Regions from separate parts of the Micromonospora sp. R77 genome, predicted to be linked through region 2. Evidence: riboswitches for the same ligand, from Rfam matches in the RefSeq annotation. Region 2 holds a riboswitch; the other holds the start of a gene.

Region 1 (3,688 bases), 2.5 Mb from region 2:
ACGCGCGTGACCACTGAGGGTCAAGGGATTTCCGACGCGTGAAATGTGGATCACGTAAATCTTGACGTATCTTTCGCTGCGTGTGACGGTGGAGGCGAGGCCGCCTCCGTCGCCGGCCGGGCTGACCAGGTCGTTTTCGTGCCAGGGACGAGGTGGGGATGACCCCGAACACTCCGGAGCAGGCGCTCGCCGAGCTGTACGCGGGCAACCGGCGATTCGTCGGCGGCGCGCCGCGCCACCCCAACCAGGACGCCGACCACCGGACGGCGGTCGCCGACGGGCAGCACCCGTTCGCGGTGATCGTCGGGTGCTCGGACTCCCGGCTCGCCGCCGAGATCATTTTCGACCGTGGCCTCGGTGACCTCTTCGTGGTCCGGACGGCCGGCCACACGGTCGGCCCCGAGGTGCTCGGCAGCGTCGAGTACGCGGTGACCGTGCTCGGCACCCCGCTGATCGTGGTGCTCGGCCACGACTCGTGCGGCGCCGTGCAGGCCGCCAGGGACGTGGCGACCACCGGCACGCCGCCGGCCGGCCACCTCGGGGCGGTGGTCGACGCCGTCGTGCCGAGCCTGCAGCGGGCCGCCGAGCAGGGCGTCACCACCATCGACGGGATCGTCGACATCCACATCGCGCAGACCGTCGAGGCGCTGCTGGCGAACTCCACCGTGCTGGCCGAGCGGGTCACCGCCGGGCGGTGCGCGGTGGTCGGCATGTCGTACCGGCTGAGCGCCGGCGAGGTGCGCACGGTGACCACCGTGCCGGCGGGCGAGCAGACCGCGACGGACCGGACCGCTCCCGCCGTCACCGGCTGAGCGCCCTCGGACCAGAACGAAGGGGCCGCCCCGCGTGATCGCGGGGACGGCCCCTTCGTCGTACGTCGCCGGCTCAGAGCAACGACATGTGTACGTGGTCGGTGTGGTTGGACGGGCCGCTGTAGGACTTCCACCCCGTCGCCGGGAACCAGATCTGCCGGTTCCAGATCACGTAGTAGATGCCGAGCCGGTCGGCGTTGCGAATCAGGAAGGCGGCGAGGTTGTTGCCGTACCGGCGGGTGTCGTTGTTGTGCCAGGGGGAGAAGCCGCTGTTCTGCAACGACCAGTCGCAGGCCCGGCCCTTCGGGTGCTCCCACGGCCCACCCGGCCGGTAGCAGCCGACGAAGCGGTTGAAGCCGGCCCGCTTGACCTCCTTGTACGCGTGCAGCGTGCGCGGGGTGATGCAGCCGGAGGTGGTCGGATCGTTCTCGCTGCACGACTCCGGACGCCAGTCACCGTCGGAGCCGCGACCGGGGGCGACCCGGGCGACCGGGGAGGTGGCCGAGACCAGACCACCGGTGAAGCCCAGCCCGCCGACCAGGGCGAGCGACTTCTCCGCCTCGTTCTTCTTGCGGGCCATCTCGTTGGTCAGCTTCGCCTGCTCGCGTACCTCGGCCTCGACCGCCAGCCGGGCCTGCTCGGCGCGGTTGCGCACCGCACTGACGTCGGCGAGCTTCTGCTCGTTGACCATGTTCAGCTCGTCCAGCGCGGCGGCCCGCTTCACGAACGAGTCCGGCGCGTTGCTCTCCAGCAGCATGGCCATCGCGCCGATCCGGCCGGTCCGGTACGACTGCGCGGCGATCTGCGCCACCTGGGGCTTCAGGGCCTCCAGCTCGTCCTTGGCCCGGCGTTCCTCGGCGGCGAGCTGGCGCTGCCGCTCCTCGGACTTGGCCAGCTTCGCCTTCGCCTGGATGTAGCCCCGGTTGGCCGCGTCGATCACGTCGGTGATCAGCGCCGGCTCGTCGTCCTCCTCGTGCCCCGAGGGGGCGGGGGTGGTCGGGGCGGCCGTCGCCGGGGTGGGGCCGGCCACGACAGCGAAGGCGGCGAGCACGGCCACCACGGGTGTCAACCAGCGGCGCAGGGGTGCCGTCACAGTGTTCCCTTCCGTCGACCGCCGACCGGGTTAGCTGACGGGTTCGGGACGGAAGTGGCCCCTACCGCTCGCGCGGATTCACCCCATGTACCTGGTTCCCCGGTTCGCCGTGCGGCGATTGGGCGGCGGCACCGCAGGCGCCGGTGCGCGCCTTCGGCGGTGACCGGCAGCGAGGTTACCCGAGAGCACTCCCGGGCAGCTACGTCCTGAAGCCCACCAAACGCGGTATTTCGCTGCGACCCAGCGTGACCAGCATCGCGTTTAACACCGGCCGTCACGCTGCGCAGTGTCACCATCCGACCTCCGTACTCCTCGGGGCGTCCGGCCACCCGACGCGGCGGCGGGCGGCATGGTGAAGGCATGACGGAGCACGGGCAGGCGACCGGTCACGCCGGGTACTCGACCGGCCACGCCGGGCAGGCGGGTGGCCACGGCGGGGCGGGCGGGCACGACAAGCACGCCGGGCACGACCCGGAGATGTTCCGGAGACGCTTCTGGCTCTGCCTGGTGCTGACCGTGCCGGTGGTGCTGACCAGCCACATGGTGATGGACTGGTTCGGCTACTCGCTGGAGTTCCCTGGCCGGTCGTTGGTCGGGCCGGTGCTCGGCTCGGTGGTGTTCTGGTGGGGCGGCTGGCCGTTCCTGGTCGGGGCGGTCCGCGAGGTGCGGGACCGCGCCCCGGGGATGATGCTGCTGATCGGGATGGCCATCACCGTCGCGTACGGTGCGTCGCTGGCCACCAGCCTGGGCGCGTTCGACCTGGACTTCTGGTGGGAGCTGGCGGCCCTGGTGACCATCATGCTGCTCGGCCACTGGCAGGAGATGAAGGCCGTCGGGCAGGCCCGGGGGGCGCTGGCCGCGTTGGCCGCGCTGCTGCCCGACGACGCCGAGCGGGTACGGCCCGACGGGGGCACCGAACGGGTGCCGATCGCGCAGCTGCGGCTCGACGACGTGGTGCTGGTCCGCCCCGGCGGCCGGGTGCCGGCCGACGGACGGATCGTCGACGGCGGCGCCGAGCTGGACGAATCCATGATCACCGGGGAGTCCCGTCCGGTTGCCCGGTCGGTCGGGGATCGGGTGGTGGCGGGCACCGTCGCCACCGACTCGGCGATCCGGGTCCGGGTGGAGGCGCTCGGCGAGGAGACCACGCTGGCCGGGATCCAGCGGCTGGTCGCCCAGGCGCAGCAGGCCGGCGGACGGGCGCAGGTGCTCGCCGACCGCTTCGCGGCGTGGCTGTTCTATGTCGCCGTCGGCACCGCCGTGGTCACCGTGCTGGTCTGGAGCCTGCTCGGCAACGTCGGCGAGGCGGTGGTGCGGACGGTGAGCGTGCTGGTGATCGCCTGCCCGCACGCGCTCGGCCTCGCCATCCCGCTGGTGATCGCCCTCTCCACCGCCCTGGCGGCCCGCTCCGGCATCCTGGTCCGCGACCGGCTGGCCCTGGAGCGGATGCGCCTGGTCGACGCGGTGCTCTTCGACAAGACCGGCACGCTGACCCGGGGCCGGCACGTCGTCACCGAGGTGGCCGGGACGGCCGGTGTGGCCGGGCCGGAGGTGGTGCGGCTGGCCGCCGGGGTGGAGGCGGACAGCGAGCACCCGCTCGCCCGGGCGATTGTCGCCGCCGCCGGGTCGGCCGGCGGGCCGGCCCGGGCGAGCGAGCGGCTTCCGGTCGCTGCCGGGCCGCGGCGTGCAGGCCACCGTCGAGGGCGCCGAGTACGCCGTCGGTGGCCCGGCCCTCCTGCGCGAGCTGGGCGTACGACTGCCGGACGACCTCGCCCGGGTCACC
Region 2 (3,688 bases):
CAGCACCGTACCATCTTGGTTTATGGCAGAGCTCGAAGGCATCCGCACCGGCAGGCACTGTGTTTTCGCAATGCACGTCCACTTGGTCTTCGTGACAAAGTACCGCCACAAGGTGTTTACCGACCCGCACCTGTCCCGCATGGAGACGATCATGCGGGACGTGTGCCGTGACTTCGAAGCCGAACTCATCGAGTTCAACGGCGACAACGACCACGTCCACCTACTGGTCAACTACCCACCCAAGATGGCCGTGGCCCGGCTGGTCAACTCGCTCAAAGGCGTGTCCTCGCGCCGCCTACGACAGGAGTTCCCCGACCTCGCGCCCCACTACTACCGGGACACCAAACTGTGGTCAGGCTCGTACTTCGCCGGATCCATCGACGGGCCACCGCCGAGCGTCCTGAAGCAGTACATCGAACAGCAGAACCGTCGAGCTTAAGACACTGCTCGAGCCTTGACGGCCCTCCCAACGCGGGCCTTCACCCCCGGCCAGAAGGCCGGAGCACTGGCCCGCATTCCGGTAGCGCACCAGGCACATCAGGCAGCGCAGGTTGCAGGCCGAGGTGATCTCCAACTGGAGGTGCGTCGGCAGCGGCGGGTCCTCGACGACGGACGACATGCTCCCGGATGCCCCGGTCCGGCCCGGACAAACCCTTTCGTCCGGTCCGACCGGACGGCACTCACCGGGCCGGACGGCCGAACGCCCGGCCGGTGACCCGGCCGGGCGTTCGCGGTCGATCCGTACCCGGGCGGACCCGGTGCGCGGTCGCGGGGATCAGCGCAGCCGGAGCTGCTGACCCGGGAAGATCAGACCCGGGTCGGCGCCGACCACGCGCTTGTTGCGCTCGTACAGGGCGTGCCAGCCACCGGCGAGGTCCTTCGCGTCGGCGATCATCGACAGCGTGTCGCCCGGCTTCACCACGTACGCGCCGGCGGCGCCGCCCGTGGCCGGCGCGGTACGCCGGTAGCTGCGGGTGGCGGGCTGCTCGCTGCGCGAGGAGCGCTCCTCCGCCTTCGCCTTGTGCCCGGAGTCCGAACGGGACTTCGTGCCGGAGTCCTTCTTCGACTTCGAGCCCGAGTCCTTGGTGGCGTAGTGCTTGGTGGAGCCGCCCTTCTTGCCGCAGACCGGCCAGGCGCCGATGCCCTGCCCGTCGAGGACCTTCTCGGCCACGGCGATCTGCTCGCCGCGGCTGGCCAGGTCGGCGCGGCTGGCGTACTTCTGGCCGCCGTAGCCGTTCCAGGTGCTCTTGCTGAACTGCAGGCCGCCGTAGTAGCCGTTGCCGGTGTTGATGTGCCAGTTGCCGCCGGACTCGCACTGGGCGACGGCGTCCCAGTTGACGCTGGCCGCGCTGGCCGGCGCGACCGGGCCGAGGATCGCGGCGGCCCCGGTGGCGGCGCCGACGACGAGCGCGCCGACCGCGACCCGACGGGCGTCGGTCCGGCGGTGGCGTCCGATGTGTGCAGTAGCCATGTGTGGTTTCCTCCACGCCGACGAGGTGAGCTGTCGGGTTCGGGCCGAGGAGCCCGGCCGCCGGTCGGCGGCTTCACCCCGAGGTGTCGAGCACCGAGGAACGTGTGGGTCCCCCGCTCCCGCCTGAGGTCCAGGTACCTCCGGACCGGCGGCGGGATTAGGCGTTGCCGGTCCGTGGTGTCCGCGATCGCGAACACATACGACGTTAGGAACGGTTTCGGGCGATCGCCCACTTCTTGTGAAGTTCTTCACCCGGCCGAGCGACGGCACGAGTTTTCGAGTTGCGGGGTGCGGAAACGTGCCTTACAAGCTCCCGGTCGGACAGTCCACGGGCGTGGTCAGTAGGTCAGGCCGAAGCCCTGGGGAAAGAGCGGCAGCTGACCGTCGCCGGCGTTGATGGGCTGCTGGCTGACCGAGTTCATCCAGGTCATCGGCAGTTTGCCGGTCGGCGCGGCGCCGAAGAGCACGTCCGCCACCCCGGCACCCTCGGTGCCGGGCAACCAGGACGCCAGCAGCGCGTCCCAGCGGGGCAGCTCGGTGGCGATGTCCAGCGGACGGCCGGACACCAGCACCACGATCACCGGCACGCCCGCGTTGCGCAGCGTCGAGATGGTCCGCAGGTCGTCCCGGTCCAGGCTCATGCTGCCGGTCCGGTCGCCCTGCCCCTCGGCGTACGGCGTCTCGCCGACCACCGCGATCGCGGCCCGGTAGCTGCGGTCGATGCCGGTGCCGCGCTGGTTGTAGGTGACGGTCGTGGTCGGACCGACCGCCGCGCGGATGCCCTGCAGGATGGTGGTGCCGGGGGTGATCGCGCCGGACGAGCCCTGCCAGGAGATGGTCCAGCCGCCGCTGGAGTTGCCGATGTTGTCGGCGTTCTTGCCGGCCACGAGGATCTTGTTGTTGTCCCGGGCCAGCGGCAGCACGCCGCCGGAGTTCTTCAGCAGCACCTGGGACTCGCGGACGGCCTGCCGGGCCAACGCCCGGTGGGCGGCGTTACCCACCGTCGGGGTCCAGCTCCGGTCGGTGTACGGCCGCTCGAAGAGGCCCAGCTCGAACTTCTTGGTGAGGATGCGCCGGTTCGCGTCGTCGATCCGGCTCAGCGGGACGTGGCCGTTCTGCACCTCGGCGCGGAGCGTGCTGAGGAAGGTCTTCCAGGCGGTCGGCACCATCACCATGTCGATGCCGGCGTTGATCGCGGCGGTGACCTCGGCGGCGGTGAAGCCGGCAGCGCCGTCGATCTGGTCGATGCCGTTCCAGTCCGAGACGACGAAGCCGGAGAAGCCGAGTTCGCCCTTGAGGACGGTGGTGATCAGGTACTGGTTGCCGTGCATCTTCACGCCGTTCCAGCTGCTGTAGGAGATCATCACCGAGCCGACCCCGCGCTGGACGGCGGCCTGGAACGGCGGCAGGTGGACGGCGCGCAGGTCGGCCTCGCTGAGCCGGGTGTCGCCCTGGTCGACGCCGCCGGTGGTGCCACCGTCGCCGACGTAGTGCTTGGCGGTGGCCAGTACCGAGGTGGGTCCGCCGAGGGTGCTGCCCTGCAGGCCGGTGACCAGGGTGGACATGCTCGACGGCAGGTCCGGGGTCTCGCCGAACGACTCGTAGGTGCGGCCCCACCGGTCGTTGCGGGCCACGCAGAGGCAGGGGGCGAAGTCCCAGTCGACGCCGGTGCCGCTGACCTCCTCGGCCACCGCCTGCCCGATCTGCTGCACCAGGGCCGGGTCGCGGGTCGCGCCGAGGCCGATGTTGTGCGGGAAGATCGTCGCGCCGTGGACGTTGTTGTGCCCGTGCACCGCGTCCACCCCGTAGATCATCGGGATGGCCAGCGGGGTGGCGAGGGCGGCCCGCTGGAAGCCGTCGTACATGTCGGCCCAGCCGGTGGCGGTGTTGGGCGTGGGCGCGGAGCCGCCGCCGGAGAGCAGCGAGCCGAGCCGGTAGGTGGTGAGGTCGGCGGCGGTGACCGAGCCGCGCTCGGCCTGGGTCATCTGGCCGAGCTTCTCGTCCAAAGTCATCCGGGAGAGCAGGTCGGCGACGCGGGTGGCGACGGGCAGGGTCGGGTCCTGGTAGGGCAGGCCGGCGGCGGTGGCCGGCGCGGGCGCGACCAGGGCGGTGACCGCGACGAGGAGGCCGACGAGGGCGAGGGGGCGGTGGCGGCGGTGACGGATCACGGGTCGCTCCTTCCGGAGGAACGCTGAGGCCGTTCACCGGCACCCTATG

Evidence for each region. Region 2 has a riboswitch for cyclic di-AMP ahead of MRQ36_RS26815 (transglycosylase family protein). Riboswitches for the same ligand answer to the same signal wherever they lie in the genome.
Region 1: another riboswitch for cyclic di-AMP. It lies ahead of MRQ36_RS15595 (hypothetical protein); the one in region 2 lies ahead of MRQ36_RS26815 (transglycosylase family protein).

What each region holds. Positions count from the first base shown of each region.
Region 1 covers NZ_JALDST010000001.1:3,325,917-3,329,604, forward strand. Annotated here, with positions in the region: gene MRQ36_RS15590 (carbonic anhydrase) at 159-812, shown strand; gene MRQ36_RS15595 (hypothetical protein) at 886-1,905, opposite strand; cyclic di-AMP (ydaO/yuaA leader) riboswitch at 1,910-2,040, opposite strand; partial or broken gene MRQ36_RS34450 (HAD-IC family P-type ATPase) at 2,728-3,498, shown strand; gene MRQ36_RS34455 (HAD-IC family P-type ATPase) at 3,590-3,688, shown strand, end outside.
Region 2 covers NZ_JALDST010000001.1:5,784,000-5,787,687, reverse strand. Annotated here, with positions in the region: gene MRQ36_RS26825 (transposase) at 1-6, opposite strand, end outside; gene tnpA (IS200/IS605 family transposase) at 23-439, shown strand; gene MRQ36_RS26815 (transglycosylase family protein) at 776-1,471, opposite strand; cyclic di-AMP (ydaO/yuaA leader) riboswitch at 1,472-1,645, opposite strand; gene MRQ36_RS26810 (glycoside hydrolase family 3 N-terminal domain-containing protein) at 1,810-3,639, opposite strand.